2 regions of the Weissella paramesenteroides genome follow, and region 2 is predicted to be linked to the other one. Evidence: predicted binding sites of a transcription regulator. Region 2 holds the regulator's gene; the other holds the start of a gene.
The links. Region 2 encodes LexA, which represses DNA repair genes until DNA is damaged. Its sites were predicted from a motif close to CNAACANNTGTTNG; they were not measured.
Positions count from the first base shown of each region.

Region 1: the regulator LexA is predicted to act here: its motif matches at 9,408-9,421, upstream of dnaB (replicative DNA helicase).

Region 1 covers NZ_CP130559.1:319,561-335,265, forward strand. The annotation lists gene QRX23_RS01480 (amino acid ABC transporter permease) at 1-171, shown strand, start outside; gene QRX23_RS01485 (peptide ABC transporter substrate-binding protein) at 452-2,068, shown strand; gene QRX23_RS01490 (ABC transporter permease) at 2,462-3,382, shown strand; gene QRX23_RS01495 (ABC transporter permease) at 3,397-4,428, shown strand; gene QRX23_RS01500 (ABC transporter ATP-binding protein) at 4,446-5,549, shown strand; gene QRX23_RS01505 (ABC transporter ATP-binding protein) at 5,549-6,502, shown strand; gene QRX23_RS01510 (DHH family phosphoesterase) at 6,831-8,825, shown strand; gene rplI (50S ribosomal protein L9) at 8,855-9,307, shown strand; gene dnaB (replicative DNA helicase) at 9,498-10,913, shown strand; gene QRX23_RS01525 (MDR family MFS transporter) at 11,007-12,203, shown strand; gene QRX23_RS01530 (YbaN family protein) at 12,314-12,703, opposite strand; gene ispE (4-(cytidine 5'-diphospho)-2-C-methyl-D-erythritol kinase) at 12,847-13,704, shown strand; gene QRX23_RS01540 (BMP family lipoprotein) at 13,884-14,939, shown strand; gene QRX23_RS01545 (MFS transporter) at 15,229-15,705, shown strand, end outside.
Region 2 covers NZ_CP130559.1:832,168-847,872, forward strand. The annotation lists gene dnaK (molecular chaperone DnaK) at 1-387, shown strand, start outside; gene QRX23_RS04055 (DnaJ C-terminal domain-containing protein) at 492-1,415, shown strand; gene QRX23_RS04060 (hypothetical protein) at 1,494-1,766, shown strand; gene QRX23_RS04065 (hypothetical protein) at 1,781-2,524, shown strand; gene rnz (ribonuclease Z) at 2,669-3,649, shown strand; gene recJ (single-stranded-DNA-specific exonuclease RecJ) at 3,664-5,970, shown strand; gene QRX23_RS04080 (adenine phosphoribosyltransferase) at 5,972-6,490, shown strand; gene QRX23_RS04085 (hypothetical protein) at 6,608-7,648, shown strand; gene QRX23_RS04090 (LTA synthase family protein) at 7,629-9,605, shown strand; gene QRX23_RS04095 (acyltransferase) at 9,657-10,718, opposite strand; gene QRX23_RS04100 (sugar O-acetyltransferase) at 10,846-11,433, shown strand; gene QRX23_RS04105 (MgtC/SapB family protein) at 11,578-12,243, shown strand; gene lexA (transcriptional repressor LexA) at 12,310-12,885, opposite strand; gene QRX23_RS04115 (DUF896 domain-containing protein) at 13,021-13,275, shown strand; gene QRX23_RS04120 (YneF family protein) at 13,348-13,584, shown strand; gene QRX23_RS04125 (lysophospholipid acyltransferase family protein) at 13,697-14,329, opposite strand; gene QRX23_RS04130 (tRNA1(Val) (adenine(37)-N6)-methyltransferase) at 14,417-15,181, shown strand; gene QRX23_RS04135 (GIY-YIG nuclease family protein) at 15,174-15,461, shown strand; gene rpsB (30S ribosomal protein S2) at 15,608-15,705, shown strand, end outside.

The sequences.
Region 1 (15,705 bases), 510 kb from region 2:
CTAGCAACAATTATTATGTTGCCTGAGGTAACTTACCGTGCACAAATTGTTTATGCACAAGAGCCAAGTGCAATTATTTCAATGTTCTTTGCTTTGGCAGTGATTTACTTTATCTTGAATTTCATTATTTCAAAGATTGGCGATATGCTAGATCGTCGTATGACGGCATAAAGCTGTTTATAGAAGTTCCTAATTTACGATTGGGAACTTCTTTTTTATTTAGAAAAATGAGAAAATGGTGATTATTAAAAATGAGCTGATTATGAGAGCCAATGATATCCCTTTTTATATATAAATGCTGACTTATCAATAGTTATCGATAAAACATAAGACTTGTTGATATTGTTTTATTAAATTGAACTTAAATAAGTCGTTGACTATGGTTTAAGTTTATTATATGATTATGAAAAAGTTATCACGATATGTGAATATGAATAAGGGATGGGGAAATATGAATAAGACATTAAAGGTCAGTGCTTTGTTGTCTGGTGCAGTGATCCTAGGATCAACTTTCGTACCAGTGACAGCTAGTGCCGCTAAGTATAAGACAATTAATTGGACTGAAGGTGCAAATGTTGGAACGATGGATCCTTCAAAGACAACTGCAGCCATTGATTTTAATTACTTACAGGCCATTGGTGAAGGATTGTACCGTATGGACAAGTCTGGTAAGCCACAATTAGCTGGTGCAACTTCGGTTGATAAGTCAGATGATGGCTTGACTTTAACTTATCATTTGCGTGATATGAAGTGGTCTAATGGTGAGCCAGTGACAGCTAATGATTATGTCTATGGTTGGCAACGTACTAATGACCCAAAGACAGCATCACAATATGCTTACCTATATTCAGGTATTAAGAATGCCGATGCCGTTCAAAAAGGTGATAAGCCAGTCACAGACCTAGGGGTTAAGGCACTTGATGATAAGACTTTGCAAGTAACTCTTGAGCGTCCAATGCCACAACTTGAGTCAGTGTTGACCATGGCTACTTTTGAACCACAAAACAAGAAGTTTGTGGATAAGGTTGGTAAGAAGTACGGTACTGCATCTAAGTACACGATTTCTAACGGACCATTTACCATGAAGGGTTGGACAGGATCAAACAACAAGATTTCATTGGTTAAGAACCCTACTTATTGGGATGCTAAGTCTGTAAAGACACCAAAGGTTACCGTTCAAACTATCAAGGACCAAAATACTGGTTACAACTTGTACAAGTCAAAGAAGGTTGATTATACAACGCTATCACCTGACCAATACAAGGCTTCAAAGAACAAGAAGGACTACACTGTTATTGCACAAGCATCAACAGCGTTCATCGAATTTAATGAAAACAAGAAGCCTTTGAATAACACAAATATTCGTAAGGCTTTGTCAAAGTCAATTGATCGTAAGACAATGTCATCAAAGATTCTTGGTGGTGGTGGAACACCAGCAACTTCATTTACATCAACAAAGTTAGCTAAGGATCCAGCAACTGGTAAGGACTTTGCTAAGGTAGCTGCGGATAAGAATGCTGTTGGTTACAACTTGAAGGAAGCCAAGAAGTTGTGGAAGCAAGGATTGAAGGAAACTGGTAAGAAGAAGGTTACTTTGCAATACTTGACTGATGATTCTGATGGTGCAAAGCGTTCAGCACAATTTATCCAATCACAAATGGAAAAGTTACCAGGATTGAAGGTTACAATTAAGACTGTGCCATTCAAGCAACGTATTTCATTATCAGATGAAAAGAAGTTCGATATGGTTAACACAATTTGGGGTGCTGATTATGCCGATCCATCAACTTTCTTAGATTTGTATACCTCTGACTCATCATTTAACAATGGTAGCTGGAAGAATGCAGACTATGACAATGTTATGAAGGCTGCAAAGACAACTGATGTTAACGATGCAACAAAGCGTTACGCGGATTACGCTAAGGCTGAGAAGATTCTACAAGAAGATGCAGCGGTCGCACCAGTTTACTATCAAGCAAAGCCATCACTATTGAATACAAAGGTTAAGGGTGTTGTTTCAAATACTGTTGGAGCACCATTCGATTGGAAGTGGGCATACAAGAAGTAATTTGATTGTTTAATCAAATGAACCAATGCTGAAAAATAGAGGGGGTGTGGCAAATGGGTGTTTGTCACGCTCTCTCATTTTTTTATAGTCAAATTTGTGAAAAATAACTAAAAAAAGAGAAGTTTTCATTTTATGATGATTACTTACGAATGTCCTTTAAATACCACTAAAAAGCATACTTTCACCGTCAGTTATTTAAAATGTAAGCATTTACAATTTTTTCATAAGATTAAATATTTATGTGAGGTTTTATAACAAACTCTTTAACATTTGTGAAACCTCTGGTAAAATTAAAAACATCTAATTAATAGCTATGAGATATGAGAGTATGGTTATTTACGAAATGACTTTCTAGCATATTATGAGTAGAACTAAAATAGGGAAGGCATGGCCATGTTCAAATATATTATTAAACGGTTAGCAATTATTGTGTTAACTTTGGTCTTGATTATTTCAGCAACATTTTTCTTAATGAAGCTGATGCCAGGATCACCATTGGCAAACGCAGAACGTTTGTCTGCTAGTCAGCAAAAAATGATTGAGGCCCAATATGGATTGGATAAGCCTGTTATCGTGCAATATGTGACATATCTATGGGATGCATTGCACTTTGACTTTGGTGTTTCATTCCAATTTGCGAACCAAGAAGTATCAACCTTGGTAGCGCAACGCCTTGGTCCATCTGCACAACTTGGACTTCAAGCATTGATTTTCGGATTGATCGCAGGTACTGGTTTAGGAGCTGCCGCTGCAGTTCGTCGTAACACGAAGACTGATACATTTTTGTCAATCTTAGCAGTGTTGGGTATTTCAATCCCTTCATTCGTATTTGCGGCTTTGTTACAGTACTGGGTTGGATTGAAGTTGGGTTGGTTGCCAATCGCTGGTTGGAAAGGCTTTGCAGCAACAGTCTTACCAACAATTGCTTTGGGAATGAGTCCACTCGCTACGTCAGCACGATTTATTCGTACTGAAATGGTTGATGTGCTTGGCTCAGATTATATTGAGTTAGCCCGAGCAAAAGGATTGTCAAAGAATGAAATTATTTGGAAGCACGCATTACGTAATTCTTTGATTCCATTGGTAACGTTAATCGGGCCAATGGCGGTTAACTTGTTAACTGGATCAATTGTTGTTGAGAATATCTTCTCTATTCCTGGAATTGGTAGTCAGTTCGTTGACTCAATTTTGACCAATGATTACCAAATTATCATGGGAACGACAATCGTCTACTCAATGATGTTGATGGTTGTGTTATTACTAACTGATATCCTATACGGTATCATCGATCCACGAATTCGTTTGGCTAAATAAGGAAGGAGTAGCTAATGTCTGAAAAAGTAAATTTAACAGCAGATGATTTTCAATTGCTTCCCGCAGATCGTCAAACTGATAGTGAAAAAATTTTAAAGCCCTCAGTTAGTTTTTTGAAAGATGCTTGGCGTCGTTTGAAGAAAAATAAGGGTGCCTTCATCTCGCTTTGGGTGTTGGTCTTTGTTTTCATCGTTGCCTTTGGTTCAACGCCAATTGCCAATTCAAAAGTAACTGCACAACAAGATGTAACTGTTCAAAACTTACCAGCCCGTTTGCCAGGTGTGTTAGGTGATATTCCTGGCTTTACTGGAGAAGGTAAATTAGATGGTACAAAGGTTGACCAATATAAGTCAGCTGGTGTTTCTGATAAGAAGAACTTCTGGTTTGGAACTGACCAATTTGGTCGTGACATCTTTAAACGTGTTTTATATGGTACACGTATTTCATTGGAAGTTGCATTAATTGCAACATTAATGGACTTAGTCTTTGGTGTGACTTACGGTATCATCTCTGGATGGCGTGGCGGTAAAACTGATATTGTCATGCAACGTATTATTGAAATTGTTTCTTCAATTCCTAACTTGGTTGTGTTTGTGCTTTTGATTTTGGTGATGAAGCCAGGTATGTTATCAATTTCATTAGGAATCGCCTTAACATCATGGACATCAATGGCACGATTGGTCAGAGCGCAAGTTTTGACAGCTAAGGAACAAGATTATATTCTGGCTGCCCGAACACTAGGTTCTTCAACTTGGCGCATTGGTTTGCGACACTTGGTGCCAAATCTTAGCTCAACGATTATTGTGCAGTTGATGTTTACAATTCCATCAGCAATCTTCTTTGAGGCATTGCTTTCATTTATTGGATTAGGAATTCCAGTCCCAATGGCTTCATTGGGTACGTTGTTAAATGATGGACAAAAGGCAATGCAATTCTACCCATATCAGTTAGTTATTCCGGCTGTTATTTTGGGTATCATTATGATTGCGTTTAACTTGTTAGGTGATGGATTACGTGATGCGTTTGATCCACGTACAAAGGATTAATGGAAGTGAGTGGAAATATGGCAGAGAAAATTCTTGAGGTTGATGACCTTAAAATTAATTTCAATACTTATAATGGAAGTGTTCAAGCCATTCGCGACGTTTCATTTGATTTGTACAAAGGTGAAACGTTAGCGATTGTGGGGGAGTCTGGTTCTGGAAAATCAGTAACGACTCGTTCTCTAATGGGCTTGTTAGCTAAAAACGCACGTGTTGAAAAAGGTTCAATTACGTTTAAGGGTGAAGAAATTCTTGGTAAATCTGAAGCACAAATGCAAAAAATTCGTGGTTCAGAGATTGCGATGATTTTCCAAGATCCAATGACGTCATTGGATCCAACAATGAAAATTGGTCAACAAATTGCAGAGCCTTTAATTAAGCACCAGCATTACAGCAAGAAAAAGGCTTGGGCAAAGGCTTTGGAAATGATGAAGATGGTCGGTATTCCAAATGCTGAGGCACACATTAATGATTATCCACACCAGTTTTCTGGTGGTATGCGTCAACGAATTGTGATTGCGATTGCCTTGATTGATAATCCAGAGATTTTGATTGCTGACGAACCAACAACTGCGTTGGACGTAACGATTCAAGCGCAAATTTTGCACTTGATGAAAAACATTCAAGAGCAATCAGATACCTCAATCATTTTTATTACCCATGATTTAGGGGTAGTTGCTGGTATGGCTGATCGTGTTGCCGTTATGTACGCTGGTGAAATTATCGAAATTGGTAAGGTTGATGAAGTGTTTAACTTCCCACAACATCCATATACTTGGGGCTTGTTGAATTCAATGCCAACAACGAAAACAGAGCGTGGTAAGTTAGAGGCTATTCCTGGTACACCACCAGATTTGTTGAATCCTCCTGTAGGTGATGCTTTTGCTGCACGTAATCATTATGCAATTGCCGCTGATGAAAAGGTTAAGCCACCATTCTTTAAATTATCAGAGACGCATTATGCAGCAACATGGCTATTAGATGAACGTGCACCTGAAGTAGAACCACCGCTTGAAGTTCAAAAGCGTTGGGCACGTTTCCAAGCTGAACATCCAGAAGCAGATCGTTCAAAAGCTGTTCCGGTTGACAATGCTGCTGTTCTTGGAAATGGAGGTGGCAAGTAATGGCCGATGAACGTAAGAAATTAGTTGAGATCCAAGGATTAGATATAACCTTTAATGAGGGTAAATCTAATGAAACAAAGGCCGTACAAAATGCTTCATTCGATATTTATGAAGGTGAAACATTTGGACTTGTTGGTGAATCAGGTTCAGGTAAAACGACAATTGGTCGTGCAATTATGAAGTTGTACGAGCCAACAAACGGTAAGATTTTATTTGAAGGTGAAGACTTAGCCAAGTTAAAGAGACGTGGTAAGTTAAGCAAGTTTCGTCAGGCTGTCCAAATGATTTTTCAAGATCCACAAGCATCACTTGACTTACGTATGAAGGTTAAGGATATTGTTGCTGAAGGAATTGATGTTAATCATTTAGCAAAAAATGATGCTGATCGTTCAAAACAAGTTGAAGATTTGTTAGAAATTGTTGGCTTGAATCGTGATCACTCTAGTCGTTACCCACATGAGTTTTCTGGTGGACAACGTCAACGTATTGGGATTGCCCGTGCATTAGCAGTGCAACCTAAATTCATTATTGCTGATGAACCTATTTCAGCGTTAGACGTTTCTATTCAAGCCCAAGTGGTTAATTTGTTGAAGGACTTGCAAGTAAAACAAGGTTTGACTTATTTGTTCATTGCACATGATTTGTCAATGGTGAAGTATATTTCTGATCGTATTGGTGTGATGCATTGGGGAAAGATGGTTGAAATTGGAACTGCTGATGAAGTTTATAATCATCCATTGCATGATTACACGCGTTCATTATTAAGTTCAATTCCAGTACCGGATCCAAGTGTTGAAGAGCAACGTGTACCAATTGTCTACGATCCAACTGATGAATTAGATGGTCGTGACCGTCAAATGGTTGAAATTGCACCACAGCATTTTGTTTGGGCTGGTGAAGATGAAATTGCTAAGTACCAAGAGCGTGCTCGTGAATTTGGTTTAATTGATTAGAAATATAGAGAGCGAGACAAAAGTTGTTTTGAAGCCGGTGTGTAACGTGGTTTGTGCAATTTTTGTCCGTAGCAAAGCGAAGGACAGGGATTGCGCAAATTGCGTTACATTGAGGCTTCAGACTTTTGGAACGCGTTTACGCTATAAAAAATTATAGGCTTATAATTCATACAATTTTAGCAAACCGAGGTTGGAATATTTTCTTTTGTTCCATCCTCGTTTTTTTATGGTCAGAATTAAGATTCGCAATATGGGGCAATTTTATGGATATGTGGGTTTATGTTATAATGATACGATACAAACAAAAAGAATAGGCTAGGTGAGACGGGTGAGAAAAATTACGGCGTTACCGACATTCTTTAGAAATCAACGCCTTAGTGGCATGGCAGCCTTAGTATCATTTATTGCAATTGTTGGGGCATTTTTGGCCTGGCTAGTTAATTGGGTCGTAGGTATTATTTGGCTGGTATTAGTCGTTATTGCATTGATTGTTATTTTTAGGACACTTCAAGATTTAAGTGAACAAACAACGCATTATATTGAAAATTTATCGTATCGTATTAATCGTGGTGAACAAGAATCAATTATTCAAATGCCCTTAGGTGTCATCCTTTGTACAGACGAAGGTGACATTGAGTGGGTCAACCCATATATTCAACAATTATTGGGGAATGAAACGATTGTCGGTAGTGATCTACAACATGTTTCTGAACAATTAGCTGAAATTGTGGCATTATGGCCAAATGAAGAAAAGCGTGTTACCGAGCTTGAATGGCTAGGCCATGTTTTTCAGTTGCAGGTTCAGCCAGAATTGAATGCAGTCTACCTAATGGATCGGACAGCTGCAGCTAAAGTAACGGCAGATTTTGAAAATCACAAATTGTTTTTAGGAATTGTTTCGTTAGATAATTATGATGAAGTGACTGAGGGTATGAGTGATGCTGAGGCATCGACTTTGCGAACTTATGTGACTAAAACATTATCTGATTGGATGGCAGATCATGAAATCTATGCACGTCGCTTATCAGTGGACCGATATTTATTAATTGGTTATCGTGCCGCCTTGAAGAAAGCTGAAAATGATAAATTCAATTTATTAAAAACGATTCGTGAATCAACCTCTGTTCAAAATGCTCAAATTACATTGAGTATTGGTATTGCTTATAATGAAATGGCCATTGATACGTTAGCTGAAAATGCGCAAGCTAATTTAGACCTAGCATTAGGACGTGGTGGTGACCAAGTGGTTGTTAAGTCATCGACTGGTTCGGCCAGATTCTATGGTGGAAATACGAATCCGATGGCTAAGCGAACTCGTGTACGTGCACGAGTGATTTCACAAGCATTAGCTGATTTATTTGATCAGGCCGACCAGGTCTTTGTTATGGGACATAAGCGCCCAGATATGGATTCATTTGGTGGCGCTTTAGGTGTACGTAGGTTAGCAGAAATGTTGGGAAAACCAGCGTGGGTAGTTTACGAAGAAAACGGGCAAGAACATTCAGACATTCATTTATTATTGGAACAAATGTCTGAAGATGTTTCTGACGAGCATGCCTTATTAACACCGAATGAAGTTTTAGCACAAATGACGGATCAGAGTTTGTTGGTTATTGTTGATCACTCGAAACCATCATTATCTGAATCACAAGACGTCTATGAAGCATTAAAGAATCGGGTTGTGATTATTGATCATCACAGAAGAGGCGAAGAATTTCCTGAAGAACCACAGCTAGTTTATGTTGAATCTTATGCATCTTCAACTTCTGAGTTAGTCACGGAATTGTTCGAATATCAACCAAGACGAGCACAAGGATTAAGACGATTAGAAGCGACAGCAATGTTGGCGGGTATTCAAATTGATACGAAGTCATTTACATTGCGTTCTGGTACGCGTACATTTGATGCGGCCAGTTACTTGCGTGCGGTTGGTGCAGATGGTAACTTGTTGCAGGACTTTATGAAAGAAACGGTCGATTCATACCGTAATCGTGCGCATCTTATCGAACGTGCCCAGATTCATGATTCCGTAGCGATTGCAGTTGGTGAGGATGATGTGCAATATGATTCAGTTGTTGCAGCACAAGCTGCTGACTCATTATTGCAGATGATTGGTGTGACATCATCTTATGTTATTACTAGGCGTGATAATGATACAGTAGCTGTCTCGGCTCGATCAACAGGTATCGTTAGTGTGCAACTGGTAATGGAAGCGATGGGTGGTGGTGGCCATCTAAGTAACGCTGCAACTCAGGTTAAAGATACGTCAACTGAGGCAGTTTACGAGACATTGTTAGCCGAGCTTAATAAAGATAGTGATTAAAAATTTTAGTAAGAAGAAGGTATGAAACAATGAAGGTTATTTTCTTAGAAGATGTTAAAGGTCGCGGAAAGAAAGGCGAAGTAAAAGACGTTCCTGATGGTTATGCCAATAATTTTTTGATTAAAAACAAAAAGGCAAAGCCAGCAACGAATGCGAATGTTTCTGCCTTGCGTGGTCAAAAGAAAGCAGCTGATCGTGAAGCTGCAGAAGAAAAAGAAATGGCCATTGCATTGAAAAATAGGTTGGAGGATGACAATACAGTCGTTGAACTAAAAGCCAAGGCAGGTACAGATGGTCGTTTGTTCGGCGCTATTTCATCAAAACAAGTTGTGGCAGGATTACTTGACCAATTTAATATTAAGATTGATAAACGTAAAATGGATATGAAAGAGCCTATTCGAGCATTAGGTTATCGAAATGTGAAAGTTAAGCTTCACCGTGATGTTGAGGCAACTATTCGTGTCCATACAGAAGAGCAATAAATAAGTATTGAAAAAGCTCTTACTATATCAATAATTAGGCGATTCTGGCTTGCAAAAATGCAAAAAGCTAGAATCGCCTAATTATCGTTATATTCGAATTCAAACCATCTTTTGGCTAACTCTGATTTTTTAATCGATGGTTATTTGGTACAATGAACAGTAGACTATGTTGAAGGGAGGTTATGTTCACATGCCTGATCAAAATGAAGGTGCACCATTACGTGTACCACAAGATGTTGAAGCCGAGCAGGCAGTGCTGGGTTCGATTTTATTAGCAACGGATCCCCAAGATTTATTGGCGGATATTATGACCATTCTTGAGCCGAGTGACTTTTATCGCACGGCACATCGCTTGATTTATTCAGCTATCTTGGCGCTTGATGAAACACAAAGAGCGATTGATATCTTAACAATCACTGATGAATTGGATAAAGATAATCAAGTTGAAAATGTCGGTGGCATGGCCTACCTGACTGAGTTGGCATCAAGCGTACCAGTTGCTGGTAATGCCTTGTATTATGCCAGAATTGTGCGAGAACGCTCCGTACGTCGCAATATGATTGATACCTTACAGGATAGTTTGACACAAACTTATGAAGGTAGTGATTCAGTTGATGATGCGGTTGCAGACTTATCAACAAAGCTGGATTTAATTAATGGTGGCGAAAAAAGTGCAGACTTTAAAAATATCGCTGATGTTGTGAATAAATCCTTTGAACAAATTGAACAAAACTCACGCACCGACGAAACAGTTACGGGATTGGCTTCCGGTTTTCCAGCACTCGATAATTTGACTACCGGATTTCATGAAGGTGAAATGATTATTATCGCTGCCCGTCCTGCTGTTGGAAAAACTGCGTTTGTATTAAATATTGCGCAAAAAGTGGCGGTGGCAGACCCAACTTTACCAGTTGTTATTTTTTCATTAGAAATGCCAGATACTTCTTTGGTTAATCGTATGTTAGCGGCGGAAGGTAATATTAATTCGCAGCACATGCGAACGGGACAGTTGGAAACTGAAGAATGGAATTCTCTAGCAGTGGCGACAGGTTCGCTAGCACGAACAAATATTTATATTGATGACACACCGGGTATTAAGGTTACAGAAATCAGATCGAAGTTACGTCGATTATATAAACGTGAGGGTCGGCTAGGTTTAGTCATTATTGATTATTTACAGTTGATTGAAGGAACTCGTAGTGAGGGTCGTCAACAAGAGGTTTCAGCTATTTCACGTGCAATTAAGATGATGGCCATGGAAATGAATGTGCCAATCATTGCCTTGTCACAACTATCACGTAGCGTTGAGCAACGTCAAGATAAGCGTCCAATGTTGTCAGATATTCGTGAATCTGGATCTATTGAGCAGGACGCTGATATTGTTGCTTTCTTATATCGTGATGATTATTACGAAAAATCTAATGATGATCTGGATAATCAGAATGATCCACGTGATGAAGAGCAGCAAGATATTGGTGAAATTGAAGTTATCCTAGAAAAGAATCGTTCTGGAGCTCGTGGAACAGCACGGTTACTATTTGTTAAGTCATATAATAAGTTTTCAAACATTGATTTTCACAATGAAGAACCGGGTGGATTCGGTTAATTGTAAATAAAAAGGGTTGCTAAAGAACGAGGCTATTGATGGATTTCATTAGTCTCGCTCTATTTTTGTGAGTATGTTAAAAAGAGGTTTATCATGCAAAGTATGGGGCAAGGAATGTCGTTACGTTGGTTGTTAGCGGCAAGTTTTATTAATAGTTTTGCTTTTGGTTTTATTTGGCCATTAACATCAGTTTATTTATATAATGAACTGTATCAAACTTTAGTAACAATTGGATGGGTGATGATGGCTAATGCAGTTGGTCAAGCTATTGGGTCGATTGTTAGCGGTCGATTATTTGATCAATTTAAACCCTATCGCCTTATTCAGTTCGGTGTGTTAGCAATGATTGTGTTGCAAGTCGCCTTTATTATTTGGCATGGTTGGCCAACCTATGCTGTTATTTTGACATTGGTTGGCTTCTTTGGTGGCTGGTTAACGGCGGCTATTAATGCTTATGGCACACAAGTACGGTCTCATGACGGTCGTTTTGTGTTCAATATGCTTTATTTTATGAGTAATTTTGGTATGGTCTTTTCAACCGCATTAGTAGGACCAATTTATCCATTTGGTATAACATGGTTATTTCTATTAGCTTTAATACTATATGTTGTTTTATTTTTTATTGTACATACAAAGTTTCGCATTAATTTGGCAAATTACAGTCGTGAACAACAGACAACTAAAATTGCTTTACCAAAATGGAATTTATTACTGATTTATGCAGGTATATCAGGACTAGTTATTTTGTGGATTTCATATGCACAGTGGCAAGGGAATGTCTCTGTGTACATGAATAGTGTACTGAAATTACCACTCTGGCAATATTCAATGTTGTGGACGATTAACGGTATTTTGATTGCGATTATTCAATTGGGGATGAATGCCTTGAATTTATCAGCCAATCGACGATCAATGTTTATTCAAATATTTGCTGGCATTATCATGTTTGGTTTATCATTCTTGGTGTTACCATTTAGTCATCATTTCATGGGATTTGCTCTAGCAATGATTATTACGACGATCGGCGAAGCAACCGCATTTCCAATGATTCCAGCTTTGGTCAATGAACTAACACCATTAACTCTGAAAGGACGTTATCAGGGACTAACCGCTGCTGCGCCATCTGTTGGAAGAGCTGTCGGACCATTGGTGGGTGGATTCATTATTCAACAACAAGGGTATAATGCATTGTTTTATGCAGCATCAGCACTAACTTTCGTAGCGTTTATTGGTGTTTTAACTAGTATTGTTCTAGGATATCGTCGCACAGTACGCTATGAAGAAAATTAATATCATACGTTTAAAGGGGCAAAATCTACCGAAGTTAATGGTGGATTTTGCCCCTTTCAGTCTATAATGGCTAGTTTTGTACTGGCCTTTAAATATATCCCATTTGTGGTTTAATCTTCTTCGTCAAGGAACCAGTTATTTAACCACCAACCACGATAAAAGCCTTCCATGGCAATAATTTGCGAGAACGAAGCACAAATTAACGTTATTTGTAACCATAATTTACCAGAAGTAAAAAATGGTATGCTCATGAAGGCGGCAGTGACAAGGTAAATAATTATGCGATTCTTTTGGGTTAATTGGCGTTTATAAATGCCCTTATATACGTACTGCTGGTAGTATTTATTGCTTTCTAACCAAATTTGTAGGCGCGTTGATGAACGTCCCCAGAAAAATGCTGTTAATAAATAGAATGGCGTTGTTGGAATGCCGGGTACCCAAATGGTTAGAGTACCTATTCCAAAAGTGATCAAACCTAAAATAATGTAGATGAAACGCATGTAAACTCCTTATTGTTTATTCTGATTTAGTATATCAAGGATTAGTTAAAACCAACAGAAGTTATAATTCTTTATCTGTCTTTGTTTCGCAATTAAGGGCAACTTGCTATAATTAAAATAATCTATGAAAGGACTTGGTCGCGATGGAAGTATTAGAGCAAGCCTACGCAAAGTTAAATATTAGCCTAGATACCCCATTTATTCATAAAAATGGTGAACAAGAATGGGATATGTTAATGGTGGCCATCGACCTAGCTGATACGGTGACTATTCGAACGACGACTAATCATCAGAATATTGTTGTGGAATCAACAAGTGGTTTATTACCGCTCAATGAAAAAAACTTGGCCTATCAAGCGGCCAATTTGATGCGTGAAACAGCAGGTCGGACAGAAGGTATTGAAATTCACATTATGAAGCGTATTCCAGTTGCGGCAGGATTGGGTGGTGGTTCTTCAGATGCAGCGGCAGTCTTACGGGGATTGAATCGAATTTGGCAACTGAACTACACCGAAGACAAGTTGGCGGTAATGGGACTCCAAATTGATGCTGACGTACCGTTTTGTGTTTATTCACGACCAGCTCGTGTTCGTGGACGTGGTGAGGTAGTTGAACCACTAACAGAAGCAATGCCACCGTTGTGGGTGATTGTTTCTAAGCCTGGTATCAGTGTTTCAACGCCTAAAATATTAAAATTAGTTGATTATTCTAATATGCAGCATGGGGATATGGTTGGATTGATGACGGCGGTTAATTCTGGTGATTTTCAAACAGCTTATCACAAAATGTTTAATGTCCTCGAAGCAATTACGGGAGCTAAGTATCCAGAGATATTAAAATTGAAGCAAAAAATGTACGATTTTGGTGCTGATGCAGCCCAAATGTCAGGTACTGGACCGACGGTATTTGCAATTTCTGAAAAATCCTCGCGTGCAAAACGAATCTATAATGCGGTTAGAGGATTTGTGTCAGAAACTTACTTGGTCAGGTTAGTTAATTAAAAATAGTATAATGAGCCTTTATTGTTCGTGTTTTGTTGCATTTAAATAAGTGGTTCATTTTTTTTTGCAAAAAAAGCGAACGAAAAGCTTTACTTTTTGAACATTATCCATTATATTTAGAATGTAGTTCGTGATTGACGAACAATCTAGGTAATCTTTTTATAAAAGGGGATAGAAAAATGGCTTCAAACGCAAAGATGTGGGTGGCAGGTGCCGCGGTTGTAATTATTGCAGGTGGTGCATATGCTGCTTGGTCTGGAAACAAGTCAAGTGATGATAAAAGTAATAAGACTTCAGTTGCATTGATAACTGATGGTGGTGGAATTGATGATAAGTCATTCAACCAATCGGCTTGGGAAGGTATGAAGTCATGGGCAAAGGATAATAATGTTAAGCAAGGTAAGGGCGGCTATGCTTATTATCCTTCAAAGACGAACGCTGATTTTACAACAAATATGGATCAAGCTCGTTCTGATGGATTTAAGAATATTTATGGTATTGGATTCCAATTGGTTTCAACAATTAATGAACAATCAAAGAAACATCCAGATACGAACTATATGATTATTGACGATATTGCGAAGGCACGTAAGAATACAGTATCTGTTACTTTTAAGTCTGAACAATCATCATACTTGGCAGGTGTTGCAGCTGCTAAAACGACAAAGACAAACAAACTTGGTTTCGTTGGTGGTATGCAATCAGCTGTTGTTAAGACGTTTGAAGCCGGCTTTATTGCAGGTGCTAAGTCAGTTAACCCTAACATTAAGGTTGATGCGCAATATGTTGGTAGCTTTACTGATGCTGGTAAGGGTAAGACAATTGCCTCATCAATGTATCAAAATGGCGCTGATGTTATCTTTAGTGCTGCGGGTGGTTCCGGTGCTGGTGTCTTCACAGAGGCCAAGGATTTGAATGAAGAAAAGAATGCGGCGGACAAAGTTTGGGTCGTTGGTGTTGACCGTGATCAAAACGCTGATGGTGCGTACACTGCCAAGGATGGTAAGTCTAACTTCACATTGACTTCTGCAGTGAAGAAAGTTGGTAAGGCAGTCATTGATGTTACGAAAGATACATCTAAGGGTCACTTCCCTGGTGGTAAGCACTTGGTTTATGGTTTGAGTGATAAGGGTGTTGCTGTAACTCGTGGTAACATGTCAAGCGCTGCATGGCATTCAGTACAAAATGCACAAAAGAAGATTGTTGATGGGGATGTCAAAGTTCCTGCTAAGTAATTAAAAAGAAAATTGTTTCATTGAATAGCTTATAAATTGAGCAACTGAATTCTTTATGGATTTAGTTGCTTTTTTGATTAGAATGACAGGGTAAACAAGTATTGTTTTTACGATGCTTGTTTTTTTGCTGTCCTGAAAATAGGTTAAACTTAAAAATATTGACCACGTTAATGAATTTAAGCGCTTTCATTGTTTATTTTTTAAATACTTATAAATTACTTATTTAATAATATAAACTTGACTAATGCCGTTATAAAGTATTAATTTAGTAATGTAGGTTTTAATTAATATGTTGTTGTTAAGGAGAGTTCTGTTGGAAAGTAAAGATAAGTTGTTCAATAAGGGATTTCTCAGTATTACACTGATTAATTTCTTAGTTTATTTAGTTTACTATTTGTTAATGGTAATCATTGCAGTTGTTGCACAAGAAAAATTAGGTGCTACCTTAAGTCAGGCAGGGTTAGCATCGGGAATTTATGTTATTGGTACATTAGTGGCGCGACTTTATGTGGGAAAGAAGCTTGAAGTACTTGGACGTAAACAAACGTTGCGTGTGGGTATCATCTTGTACTTAATAACAACACTAATGTATTTGTATATGCCATCAATTGCGATCCTTTATGTTGTGCGTTTGTTGAACGGGTTCTTTTATGGAACCGTTTCAACAGCGACGAATGCAATTGTCACGGAATATATTCCACTATCACGACGTGGTGAGGGAATTAATTATTATGGCTTGAGCACAAGTTTGGCAGCAGCAATTGGA
Region 2 (15,705 bases):
GAGCGTATGATGAATGACGCGAAGGCAAATGAGGAAGCTGATAAGAAGCGTAAGGACGAAGCAGACTTGCGTAACGAAGTTGACCAATTGATCTTCCAATCAGAAAAGACGTTGGAAGAAGTTGGTGACAAGCTACCAGCTGACGAAAAGAAGCCAGTAGAAGATGGTGTTGCTGATTTGAAGGCAGCTAAAGAAGCTGATAACTTAGAAGATATGAAGGCAAAGAAGGAAGCTTTGGAAAAGGTTTCTCAAGAATTGGCCGTTAAGTTGTATCAACAAGCACAACCAGAAGAAGGCAAGGACGGAGCTGCTCAAGACGGTAAGTCAGGCGATGACAATACTGTTGATGGTGACTTTGAAGATGTCTCAGATGACGACAAAAAGTAAACTAAACTAACGATCTGAACACCCCTACGTTACAGACCGTACGCCTTTGTGAGAATAGCAGCTCACAAGGCGATACATATTTAAATTTTAGGAGGACTTGCCTCATGAATAATACTGAATTATATGAGCGTTTAGGTGTTGATAAAAATGCCTCACAAGATGAAATTAAGAAAGCTTACCGTAAGCTATCTAAGAAATATCACCCGGATATTAACCATGAAGCAGGTGCTGAGGAAAAGTATAAAGAAGTTCAAGAAGCCTACGATACATTAGGTGATGAACAAAAACGTGCAATGTATGATCAATACGGTGCGACCGATGGTCAACCAGGTGGTCAAGGCGGTTTCGGCGGCTTTGGTGGTTTTGGTGGCGGTGGCGCTCAATATGGGGACTTCTCTGATCTTGGCGATATTTTTAGTCAAATGTTTGGTGGCGGTTTCCAAGATCCAAATCGTCCACGTAAGGGGCAAGACTTACAGTATCGTATGAACTTAACCTTTGAAGAAGCGGTGTTTGGAAAAGAAACAACTATTTCATATACGCGTTCTACAGATAATGGTAAACAAGAAAGTAAAGAGTTAAAAGTTACTGTTCCCGCAGGTGTTGAGAATGGCCAACAGATGCGTTTGTCTGGTCAAGGTGAAGCAGGATTTAACGGTGGCCCATACGGTGATTTGTTTGTTGTATTCCATGTTGCACCATCTAAAGATGGATTTGAACGTGAAGGTGCGACAGTATATTCACGCATGGGTGTTGATTTTACAACCGCAACATTGGGTGGCGAAATTGCTGTTAAAACTGTCCATGGTGATGTAAAGCTTAAGGTACCAGCCGGAACGGCAACGGAGACTAATTTCCGTTTGCGTGGTAAGGGTGCACCGCACATGCGCAATAATAACAACAATGGAGATCATATTGTGACATTGTTTGTTGATGTGCCAAAGAAGTTAACAAAAGAACAGAAGAAGGCCCTTGAAGCTTTCCGTGAAGCCATGACTGGTGAGCATAAAAAAGGATTTTTCGGTTAATATAGCTACAAGTGACTTTATTTAAGGTTGCTTGTTTTTTTATATGTCATAATATATAAATGAAATGGAGTGTGCGAAGTGCGATTAGGAGATTTAAAAATATCAACAGGTGGTATGCCGATAAACCGTCCAATCGCAACGCGTCTATTTGTGACTACGTTTGAATCAATTAGAATCGTCGGTATAGATGGAAACTTTTTGGTTTTAGAAATAGATAAAAATCAAGTAACGACAATTAATGATCTACAACAGTATCATGATGATTTAGAAATTGTCATTCGTGATAGTGATCAAACATTACATAAAATATACGGCTATCGCATTATTGAGGATGTTATTGTGTTAGGCTGATGAGGAAGGAAAGTATGCAAAGACGAATAGGATGGCTTTTAACAACAATTATAGGTATTGTTGCCGTTATTGTTGTTTTAGTGTTGTATCGCAGTAATGAGCAACCTACCCGTGTTCGAACGATGGCGGAGGTTAACCTAACACATAACAAACGCCCTTTTTCAAAAAAAGATAGTGACAAAGATAGTAGCTATGAACCAACTAAGAAAGATTTGGCAGATAAAAATTATGTTAAAACTGGCCAAATTAAAAAAATTGGTCAATATCAAATCACTGAAAATGGTCTTGTACAAAAATGGGTTGACAGTAAAAAGGTTAATCGTACCATAACGAATGGATCAATTAGTTATAAAATTGAACAAATTAATACCATTGAAAACACAGCTCGGACACAAAATGCTTTGGTTGCAGCAAGGCATACGTTAAATGACCGAAACATGTCTGATAAGTTTACAACATTGGTGATTAGTTATAGAGTTACGAATAACAATGCAGTGACAGCGATAACGCCAGGGATTACAGCAATTAAATATCCTGGGAGTATAACCATGTCAGCATTGAGTGGTATTTATAATGATGGACAGTTGAACACGGCTGGCATTGTACCGTATAGTACAGTAGTTACGACAACAACTGTTTTGGTGCCTAAAAAGGATGTTGCCAAATTGAAGTCGCTTGACGTACAATTCGCAACTGTGAAAGATTCAGCTGGTAATGAAATTGAGAAACCTTCTGACGTTGAGACAATTACTTTTTAACGATGTAAAACCGCTGTATTAAACGTTTAAAAGATGATAATATTGTAGAGAGTGTTGACCGTCATTTTAGACGGTTTTCTTTTTGAATAAGTTTGATACTTATACATGAACAAATATTTAAAAAAAGATAAGGAGTTCCTAACTATGCAAATTGAGTTTCTGGGAACTGGAGCTGGTTCGCCAGCACATTTTCGTAATGTAACAGGGGTTGCTTTACGATTACTTGAAGAAATTAACGAAGTATGGTTGTTTGATGTTGGTGAAGGAACCCAACGTCAAATGTTACAATCAACAATTCGGCCCCGTAAAGTCACTAAGATATTCATTACACACTTACATGGTGACCATATTTATGGGCTGCCAGGATTGTTATCATCACGTTCATTCCAAGGTGGCGAAGATGAACTAACGATTTATGGTCCAAAAGGTATTCGCCAATTTGTGGAAGTTAGTTTGCGTGTCTCACAGACACACCTAACTTACCCAATTAAGTTCGTTGAACTACCGGATGATGGGGGCGATGTCTTACAGACGGATAAATTTACAGTTTCTGCATTACCATTGGATCATCGAATTATTTCATTTGGTTATCGTGTGACAGAGCATGCACACCCAGGTGAGCTACTAGTTGAGCGTTTACGTGAATTAAACGTGCCTGCTGGGCCGTTGTATGGTCAATTAAAGCAAGGAAATGATGTCACTTTGGCAGATGGTCGCACAATCCATGGTGCAGATGTTATTGGGGCACCACAACCAGGCCGTTGTGTTGCAATTATTGGTGATACACGCAAAACAAATAATACAATGACCCTTGCAAGAAATGCAGATGTTTTAGTTCATGAATCGACTTACGGTAAAGGTGAAGGTAAGCAGGCTCGTAATCATTTCCATACGACTAGTGTGCAAGCAGCAACTATTGCGAAACAAGCCCAGGTTGGTCGACTATTATTAACACATATTTCTGCCCGCTATGCAGGAAAGGCAGCGAATGAATTAGCTTATCAAGCACGTTCAATTTTTCCAAATACGCGTGTTGTCAATGATTTTGATGTCTTTGACATTCCGTTTGGTAAACAAGGAAACACAAAACCAGTGAAATTGACTGTACCTAGTGAGGTTGAGTAGTAAGGAGGCAGCGTATGATTGATTCACGTTATCAATGGGAATTTCCTGAAGTAAGTAATCAAAAGGCGGTTAAAACGATCAGTGAAGCGTTTGGCGTCACAGAGTTGATTGCTAAGATTTTAGTTAATCGAGGTTATGACACTATTGAAGCTGCGAATGCCTTTTTAAGACCTGATCTTTCTGGTTTGTATGATCCATTTTTGTTGCATGATATGGATAAAGCAATTACACGTCTGATGCAAGCCATTGATAATGGACAAAAGATTATTGTCTATGGTGATTATGACGTTGATGGTATGACTAGTACAGCTATTATGACTTGGGCGTTGGAATTAATGGGAGCGAACGTAGACTACTTTGTTCCTAGTCGTTTTAGTGATGGTTATGGTCCAAATTTAGCAAACTATCAAAAGTTAGCTGCTGAAGGAATGCAATTACTAGTGACTGTTGATAACGGGGTTTCAGGAAAAGATGAAGTGGCATGGTTAATGTCACAAGGGATTGATGTCATTATTACTGATCATCACGAACTACCAGAGGAACTACCAATTGCAACAGCTATCGTCCATCCACGCCATCCTGAAGGTGAATATCCATTTGGTGGTCTTTCAGGAGCTGGTGTGGCTTTTAAAGTGGCATCTGCTTTACTTGAAGAACCTGCTGACGAAGTATTAGACTTAGCAGCCTTAGGGACAGTTGCTGATGTGATGTCATTAACGGATGAGAATCGTATTATCGTTAAGCAAGGTCTTGAAAATCTGAAATTAGATCCTCGTCCTGGACTTGCAGCATTATTAGCAGCAGCTGGTACGCAATTATCTGACATTGACTCTTCAACGATTGGTTTTACGATTGCACCAAGATTAAATGCATTGGGTCGGTTAGAAGATGCAACTACTGGTGTGCAATTATTATTAATGGATGATATTGGGGGTGCCAAACCTTTAGCTGATCACATCAATAACCTAAATCAAGAACGTCAACAGTTAGTCACAACTATTACCGCTGCAGCACAAGAGCAGGCTGCACAGTTGCGTGATGATCCAGTACTTGTGGTTGCTGGTGAAAATTGGCACGAAGGTGTCTTAGGAATTGTTGCTAGCAAGTTAGTCGAGCAAACAGGTAAACCAACAATTGTCTTGAATATCAATGGTGATGAGATGAAAGGATCCGGTCGTTCAGTACCATCCTTTGATTTATTTACAGCTTTAGATGGACATCGTGATTTAATGACTGCTTTTGGTGGGCATGCAAGTGCTGCAGGAATGACAGTGCCAACTAATAATTTAACTGCATTGAGAGCTGCTTTGCATGATGCGGCAGCACAACAAGAATTAGCTAATGCACAAAAACCGAATCTTCAAATTGCTGCAAAAGTAAGCGCTGCTGATTTTACGAAAGAAAATTTTGATAATTTACAAGTACTGGCACCATTTGGTGAAGGTAATCCGGAACCCTTATTCATGTTGGATTTACTGGGTGTTAATCAAGTAAAAACAATGAGCGATGGTAAACATTTACGATTTATTGCACAAACAGATACGGACCAATTACCCGTGATTGCCTTCGGCTGGGGAAATCAAGCAAGTGCGCTTGCAGGTCATTTTTCTTCTCTACAGATTATCGGTACGATGAGTCAGAATTCTTATCGAGGGAACATTTCATATCAATTAATGTTACGTGATATGTTAGCTGAAGGAGCGGCTATTTTGGATTGGCGCACGAGCCATCTTACCAGACAAACTTTTAATAAGCCCGTAACCTACGTTTTTTTCAAAGAAAATCATTTACAACAGTTAGCAACATATATTGATTCAGCTGCACAACCTTTAATGTGGCAAGATGCAATGAATGAATCGGACATTCAAACAATGGTACTAGTTGATTTGCCCGATTCCTTAGATCAATTACAAATGTTATTAAAGGCAAGTACGCCAGGTAGATTAGCACCAATGTTTTACGTGCAGTCACCAGTTTATTTACAACCTGTACCAAGTAAGCAAGTCTTTTCTAATGTTTATAAATTTGTCTATTCATTCAAAAACATCAACTTACAAACACAATTTGATGCGATGATTAATCATCTGAAAATCTCTAATATGACATTAAAACTAATTTTAAAGGTGTTTTTAGAGGCAAAATTTGTTACAATTGACAATGGTGTTTTGAATGCTGTGCCTAATCCAACGCCGATGAAATTAACACAGACAAAGACGTTCCAACGATTTATGGCTCAGCGAGATCTTGAACAACAACTAATTTACAGCACAACAGCTGAATTAGAAACTTTATTAATGAATTTAAGTAAGCAGGAGAGCTAGACTGATGTTGGATTTGAATGACTATATTGCCTCTATTCCGGATTTTCCAGAAAAGGGTATAATTTTCCGTGATATTACGCCACTCTGGGGCAATGCAGAAGCATATGCAGAAGCTACGCACCGCATTGCACATTTTGCAAAGATGCGTGATGTTAACGTTGTGGTTGGTCCAGAATCACGTGGTTTTTTGGTTGGAGCACCAGTAGCTAATGAATTAGGAACTGGTATTGTCTTAGCTCGCAAGCCAGGTAAATTACCACGAGAGACAGTTAGTGAAAAATATACTCTAGAATATGGTGAAGCAGCCTTAGAAATGCATAAGGATGCGATTAAGCCAGGAGATAAGGTATTAATTACTGATGATTTACTTGCAACAGGTGGTACGATTGCTGCGACAGTTAAGTTGGTTGAATCATTAGGTGGTGAAGTTGCAGGGCTGGCATTTATGATTGAATTGAATGACTTACATGGGCGCGAAAAACTTGCAGGTTATGACATTTTATCGTTGATGGATTACTAAAATAAGAAAAATTTATGTTTTGTTTTTGAAATATGATTTATAATACTTTTAAGTAATTAAGGGAGCCGGGTTTATTTTTATCCGACTCCTTTATGTTTTTATATAGGAGCATCTGAAATGGTGATGAATAATAAAGATAGAACGATACAAATACTTTCAAGTTTTTCATTTATGATGTTAATTTTTATTAGCATCATAAACCCACAAAATCATAGTATTTTGTATCATTTTTTCACATGGTTAACATGGCCAACTATTTTCTTTATTGCTGGTTATAGTATTGATGTTAATTTAAAAATAGGTCAGTCTATTTTTTTAGCAGTTAAACGTTATTTGGTTCCATACCTTTCTGCTGGATTGTTGATGATTGTAATGAATAAAGTAGTTCAACTCCTTCAATTAAGTACATGGTTGAATACACCATTTCCCGCAATGCGTACTGGATTGAAGGCCTTATTATATGGGAATGGTTCGCCTGTTGTTACGATTTTTGGTTTTTTTGATACAGGTATCGGACTTCTTTGGTTATTAATAGCTTTATTTACTGGTACACTGTTAATGATTTTTATTTCAAAAATAAAAAAAATGTTTTGGGCAGTTTTAATCATTATTTTGCTTGGTGGGCTAGGCTTTTACCTAGCTACTTTTATTCAAATACCTTGGTCATTGGAATCGGCATTGATTGCCTTACCATTTATGCTTTTCGGTGTTTATTATCAAAAATTAGACAATTGGTCAGCTGGCCCAGCGACAGTTTTAGCTGCTTTAATCGTTGATTTGACGATGTCAGCTTCAACAGGCCTAGATATGATTGTTGCCTACACACCATTTTGGATTTTAGGAACGTTAACTGGTTTGATTAGCTTAGCAGGAGTAATTGTTGTAGCAAGTAGCTTGACAAAAAATTCTGCACTTACCAATTTATTCGCTAAAATTGGCAGCTATTTAAGTTTAAATCTAGTCGTGTTTATATTTATTAATACAATGATACCGATAAATAATTACATTGGCGGGCTGTTACCCACAGGAATGTTAAGCTTTATCATAATTTGGTTAATCATGTTAATTATTAGCACTGTGATTAAGTTTGGTTTAGTAAAAATTTTAAAGACATTTAGTGGGCAAGAGGGTGAGTTAGATGAAAAAGTTTTTAAGTAGAAAACAATTTAGTGGACCGACGTTCAATAATTGGATGAAATTTTTAATCATCGGTCTTGTTTTAAGTGTGTTAACAACTGTTGTTTTACAATTTACCATGTATTTTCAAATTTGGGGAAGATTTGACCAAACTTTAAATCTTGGGCAGGCTGTTTTAACATCTATTAAGTTCTTAACACGTGCTCAGGCATTGTTTACTATTGTTACCTGTTTAATCTTATTCATATTTATTGTGGTACTGGTTAATCGATTATTTGTTGGGATTGCTATATATTTGACAATTGCAGTAGTAACTTTTATTGCCGAATATATGAAAATGAAGGCACGAAACGAACCAATCTTGTTTAGTGATATGTCTGAAGTTACCGCTGTTGGCGGTTTAACACAGATGGTTGATAAAAACTTGTTAATGCTTGCTATTGTTGGTATTGTCGTTGTTTTTGTTGGCGCAGGATTATTGGAATATTGGCTCCATCGTAAGAGATCAGGTCGCTTTGCAGAATCTATCAAGCGAATGATGATCAAACAGACTGGGACAAGAATTGCTATTCTATTGGTCAGTTTCTTAACCTTAGCATCTCCATTTATTGCTAATGCTGACCAAAATCGTGCTTTATTGGATCATTTTAAGTATCAGTGGCAGAGCTTTAATACAGGTGAAGATGCTATGCTTAATGGTCCAGTGATGACTTTTGTTTCGAATATTTCGAGCGTTATTATGCGCCAACCATCAGGTTATTCGCAAAAATCAATGGCTGCTTTGCAAAAAAAGTATACAAAGTATTCAGAGACATTAAATAAAACTCGGCAGGATAATCTTAAAGGACAAACAGTGGCTTATATTTTGAGTGAGTCATTAACAGATCCTGATGATGTACCTGGGTTAAAATACAAGGGAACTGATGTCTTTAAAAATATTAAACAGATTCAAAAGAATGCAGTCTTCTCAGGTAAAATGCTGTCTTCAGGTTACGGTGGTGGAACGGCTAACATTGAGTATATGACTTTGGCAGGATTCCCATTAGCAACTTATGCACCAGAAATGGTGGTGCCTTACACACAATTGGTACCTGTTGCTCATGACGTACCTACAATTACTAACTTGTTCCAAGATCGAGAAGTGATTCATCCATATGTTGGTACGTTCTATAACCGACGAGATGCCTATAAAAAAATTGGTATTCAAAAGTTTTATACAACGGATGGCAATCAATATAAGTATCCTGAAAAGTATGTGAAGTCGGTTGGTTCTAAAAACAATTATCCTGCTGATAAATATTCTTATAAATACTTAACAAAGAAAATTACGTCAGCGAATAATAATCAGTCGCAATTCATCCAGTTGATGACAATGCAGAATCATATGCCTTATTCTGCAAATCAATATCCTGATAGTAAATATAAAATGTTAGAACCAGCTGTTACTGGTAATACAAAAGAAACTGTTGAAAGCTATATTGCTGGTGTACATTATACAGACGTCGCAACGAAGAATCTCATTAATAAATTAGAGAATATTTCACGACCGGTGACACTTGTCTTTTATGGCGATCATTGGCCAGGTGTATTCACATTTGTTGATCAGGACAAGCAACAAGAACGATCTCATGAAACGGACTACTTTATTTATCAAAATAAGGCTGCTCGTGAAAAGAGTCATGCAAAAACAGATCACAATCAACGTGCTTATGCATCACCAAGTGATTTTCCTGCATTAGCATTAGAAGCCACAAACAGCAAATTAACGCCATTTTACGCATTGCAAACGAAGGTAACAAAGGAACTACCAGCATTTGCTAATTACACGCGTGGCGAATTTGTAGATAATAATGGTCATACTTTAAAGACAAAAGATTTAACTAAGAAGCAAAAAAAGCTATTACATGAATTTAAGTTAGTTCAATACGATTTAAGTTCTGGTAAGCATTATCTATCAAAGAGTTTTACAAAACACTAAAATAAAGCATCTTGTCACTAATGAAAAGTGGACAAGATGCTTTATTTTTTATCAGAGTTTTTTTAGTGGGAAATTTCGATCAACGAATAATTGATAGATAAACTTTATTTTTAGTAAAATCCATGTGAAAAAGGTTGTATATAAAATTCTCGCTAGCATTAAACCAATGTAAGCAATCAGACTGTCCTTTAAGAACCAAGCTTGTGATTGGAAGAAATGCATTATTTCAGAATCTAATAGTCCAATGTCCATTGAATGGATGCACAGAAGAACTAGTGAATATTGACCTACATAGCTCAGCAAATTAGCCAATTTTTGCCAATGTTTTTCAATAAAAAAAGCGATACCTAAGAGGACAACAGCACTACCGATACCACCTAAAACTGCCATTAGCATGTTATCTGCTAAACCGCGATTTAGTTCGTATGTACCGCTAGTTGCACTCATAATCCAAAAGACTAGGCCGACTATTAAAAGAGGAAGATTGGTAAAAACTTTTTTTTCTGAATATTTTTTTACAATCTTTGCTAACCAGTAGCCAAATAGGTAATAAATTTGAACTTCTAATGCAGCTTGTATAGACCAAGGAAAGTAAGCATACTGAGCTAATGTATAACCAGTGCCAAATAAAATGATGACAATAATGAAGCGGATAAATTCTTTATTTGATTTCATTAACAAATGGAAAATGATATTTGCGATGAACATCGTTGGCAGGAACCAGACAGCGCCTGCATGTGAACTTAAGTCAAAGCCAAATGGTGAATGGGCAGTTGCGCCATTTCCATATATGAGTGGTAGTAACGTTTGAAAATTTAGATAATGAATATGTTGGATAAATTCACCAATAATCGTTCTCAATCCGATATAGAGAATGGTAACAATAAAAAAAGGTATTAGTAATGTATTAATTCCAGTTTGGATGACATCTTTCATTTTTTTTGAATGATAGAAGTAACCAGAGATAATAAAGAATACTGGTAAGTTTGCGGCAAATAAAAAATTAGATTGCCATGTTCCCCATAAACCAGTCATTGAATGGCCGATGATTACCAGGTAAATCGCCATTGCACGAGCAATATCAAAGGAGAGATTTCGTTTAGACGTTGTCATATAATTGCCTTTCTAAAATAAAACTGATAAAAATAATGTTATCATTTAAATCCGACTTTCACAATTGGTCACGGTGACGAGACTTATGTTAGAATTAGACAGTTCATATACAATAGGGGGCTATTAAATGAAAACTGAACGAGAGATTATGTTGTCAGCTAATTTGTATGATTCAACTGACAAAGAATTAATTGCTTTGCGAAAGGCATGTAAGTGGAGGGTTGCCTTGTACAATCAGGTTGCTCATGAGGAAGAAGATCAGGTCCAGGAGCTACTATCAGAAATATTTGGGTCAGTTGGTGAGGGAAGTTACATTGAGCCAGACGTTTATATAGATTACGGTAAAAATGTCTATATTGGTGAAGCTTTCTATGGGAATACTGGATTAACGATATTAGATACGTGTGAGATACATATTGGTGATCACGTGATGATTGGACCACGTGTAAGTTTAATTACAGCCGGACACCCCATTGATGCTGGTGTCCGGACACGTGGACTAGAATTTGGTAAACCAATTAACATTGGCAATAATGTTTGGATTGGCGCCAATGTTTTTATTGGACCTGGTGTCACAATCGGTGATAATGCGGTTATCGGTGGTGGAGCAGTTGTTGTGAAAGATGTTCCTGCCAATACGGTAGCTGTAGGGAATCCGGCTAATAACAGCCGAAGATCAAGATTATTGGGAACAGCAAGAACAATCGTATTATGATGATCGAAAAAATTAGGTAACTAAGTGCTCTGATAGCGGTTTAATTTCTGTTATCAGAGTCATTTTTTTGGTTAAATAGAAAGTATGAAATAAATAACGTCACCGATCAGCTAAATCTCAGGCGTTATTTGGGATGGAGGTAAAATGACAACTAAAGAATTATTAATTCGTCTATTATTAGCAACTCTGGCAGGCTTATTAATTGGTATTGAAAGACAAACTAGATCGAAATCTGCCGGTCTACGAACTCATGCAATTGTTAGTTTAGGTGCAGCGTTAATGATGATTGTTTCACAATATGGCTTTGGCTCTGTTTTAGGCATGCAAAATGTTAACCTCGATCCATCACGTATTGCTGCCCAGATTGTTAGTGGTATCAGTTTTCTAGGTGCAGGGATGATAATTGTTCGTAGCCCAGACTTTAATGTGATTGGTGGACTAACGACGGCAGCTGGTATTTGGACAACTGCTGGTGTGGGGATGGCCATTGGGGCCGGTTTGTACGAAGTGGGCTTTGCAGCGACATTTATTATCGTTATTTTGCAACTGGCATTTCATTATTTTAATGATTTTAATTTGCGCCAGTCATTTTCGATTAGAGTTTACTTGAAAAAAATTGATGATGTGAAAAAACTACGTAATTACCTAGAAGAGCAGCACATTTCAAGTAAGGTCTCTAGTTTGAAAAAATCGTCAGAAGGATTGACAGTGAATTTAGCTTTATCAACACCAAGGAATTTATCACTTGAGGACGTTGGTCAGATGATATCTGATACTGATATTGATTTAAGTTGGGAAATGGGTCTATAGCAATCAAATACCCTAATGAGTTGATAGATTAGGGTATTTGATTGCTTTATTAGGTATTTTCTGAATTTAATTGATATGATTGCGGTAAATTCCAACGACGCGGCCAAGAATAGTAGGATTTTCAATAATAACAGGTTTTAAATTACTATTCTCTGGTTGTAGCCGGCAATGAGTACCTTCCTTGAAATAGCGGTACACGTTAGTCATTTCATTAATTTTAACAACAATAATATCACCATTGACAACGGATTTTTGCTTTTTAACAATCAAATAATCATTATTTAAAATACCAATATTGAGCATGGTGTTACTGTGTTGCTGTAGGATAAAAGTATCATCATCGAATGAAAATAAATTTTGTATTGTTATATTAGTGATTGGCTCTTTCGTTTCATCATTATGATAATCCTGATTTAGTAATGACATGCCTTGTGGTGTTACCTTGATTGCGCGAGTCTTTTCAGCATCCTTAGTAATCAAGCCCTTTTTTTGTAAGCGGTCTAGGTGACCATGCACGGTTGAGGATGATGCTAGACCAACTTTTGCTCCAATTTCACGAATAGTAGGCGGGTAACCACTGGTTAACTGTTTTTCATATATATATTGTAGTATCTCTAATTGCTTTCTAGGCTTTTTTGTCATACGTTAGTTGCTCCTTTGTAACTACTGAATATTGTACGACAAACATCTGCTCATATGTACATCAGTTAATACAAATATTATTAATCAAAATATGTTAAAATGGTAACATTAAATTCAAAAAAAGGTGGAACTAGCATGGTTGAGACAGATCACATGATGGCTGTTCGTTCACGAATTAATGAATTAGCAGCAAAAGCAAAATCTCCAGAAGGATTAACAAAGGATGAAGTTGCCGAACGTGCGGATTTGCGGGCTGAATTTTTGGATAATTTTAGAAAGTCCTTTCGTTCTCAAGTAGAAATGCTACAAGTCTACGATGAGAATGGCAATGAAGTAACTCCTGAAAAAGTAAAGAAAATTCAGCGTGATAAGGGATTACGTGATAATTAATCGTTCGGGTAGCTAGTCAAACGGCATTTAGTTCGCTATAATGATGTTTGAATATATTTTTGGAGTAATAAAATGAGCACAACAATTTGGATTTTTATTGTCGTTCTTGCCGCGGTAGTTGGCGCTGTCGCTGGATTCTTCATCGCACGTCGTTCAATGGAGACGTACATCAAGAATAATCCGCCAATTTCAGAAGAAATGATGAAATCAATGATGACATCAATGGGACAAAAGCCTTCTCAGAAGCGTTTGAACCAGATGATGGCACAAATGAAGAGTCAAGCACAAACTTCTTCAAAAAAGAAGTAATGTGTGAAAAAAGTTGAGTTATCAATACTCAACTTTTTTTTTGCAGTTATAAAAAAGTTGGAACAAATCCTTCTGTCCCAACTTCTCTATAATTATTGATTAACTACTTGATTTATTCTTTGTTCTTCGGATTTGGATCAACATAAACCCAATCAGGATTAATTTCATCATCTAGCTTGTCAAAAGCTGCTTGTAGAGTATCACCAAATTCAGCGGTATTTTCTTCATTTACTTTGATACGCTTATCAATGTAAATGGGATCACCAAATGCCATTGTGACATTCTTGCGCTTGAATAAACCAGAAAACTTTACTGGTCCTTGATAAACGATTGGTACTAATGGTGCACCAGAAAGTTTCGCAATCATTAAAGCGCCACCTTTCATTTCTTCAGAATGGCGACTACCAGATGGAAACATAATCAAACTTAGGTCAGTCTTTTTTAAGTTCTTAACTGGTGTTTTAATGGCTGATGGACCTGGATGGTCACGATCAACTGAAAAAGCATTGGCATGGACAAGAATCCAGCGTAAAATAGGATTCTTGAAAAGCTCTTTTTTAGCCATAAAGCTAAATTTATGTGGCCAACCCGCTAGAGCAAAAAATACAGGTTCCCACCAAGTACGATGTGGACCAACTAAAATATAGTTGCCCTCAGGTAATTTGTCTGTCCCTAGCAGTTTGTAGCGACCATTGATAAGCCAAACAATTCCCGCAGCGACATAACGTATGAATGAATAGAACATTTTGTTCATCCTCCCTAATAATAACGCCTTATTATCCCACATAACAGGCGTTTTTGGCAAACGATGGTGAACGATAAGGAGAAAAATATGAAAGTTGAACTGTTACCTGATGAACGTATCGATATGCTATACAATGACGACGTTCACATCATTCAAAGTAAATCGGTTTTTTCATTTTCACTGGATGCAGTATTACTGGCCAACTTTGCTGAACCCCGGAAAAATGGTCGGGGTTTGACAGTGGATCTTGGTGCCGGGAATGGTGCGGTGTCATTATTTATGGCGCACAAAGTTTCTGGTCAAATTATTGGTGTAGAAATACAAGAACGTCTAGCCGATATGGCACAACGATCAGTTATGATGAATGACCTAACTGATAAAATTCGCATTATGAATGCAGATATGCGTGATATTTTCAATGACATTCGCCCAGGGTCAGCAGATATGGTGGTATCAAATCCACCTTATTTTTCGATTGATAACGAGCATACAGTCATGCATGAAAATAAACATTATGCGATTGCACGCCATGAATTGATGGCAGATTTGGATTTAGTAACATATACTGCTAAGAAGTTGTTGAAAAATAAGGCACATTTTTTCATGGTTCATCGACCTGATCGTTTGTTTGAAATTTTAGAGTCATTACAAAAAAATCATTTATCACCAAAGCAAATTCAATTTGTCTATCCTAAAGTTGGTGAACCAGCTAATATCGTGTTAATTGATGCAATCAAAGACGGTAAATTAACAGGAGCAAAGATTTTACCACCGATTGTTACCCATAATTTAGATGACACCTATACAGATGCTGTCTGGTCAATTTATGAAGGGCGTCAGCAGCATGGATAAACCATATTATATGTACGTGTTATTGACTGCGGATAATATGCTTTATTGTGGGTTTACGGATGATGTTGGTAAACGTCTAGCCACTCATGAAGCAGGTAAGGGGGCAAAGTTTACTAGACCAGCCAAACGACACCCACTGAAACTGCTTTATGCGGAGGCGTTTACGACGAAACATGATGCATTGCATGCAGAAGCTATGTTTAAGAAGCTTACTCGTAGCCAAAAAGAGAGATTTCTATATGAACACCATGTGCCAGAGTTTGAGAAAAATTTTGGTTGACATATTGCATAAAACTGAGTAATATTAATTATTGGTTTTATACCAAAAATACACACTAGTTCTCAATAGTTTGACGGGTGCCCCTTTACCGGGTCGCCAGGCTACATGCGAGGCTAGGCGGAAAAAACATTTGGAGGCAGATACTCATGGCAGTAATCTCAATGAAGCAATTGCTTGAAGCTGGTGTACACTTCGGACACCAAACTCGTCGTTGGAACCCAAAGATGTCAGATTACATCTTTAC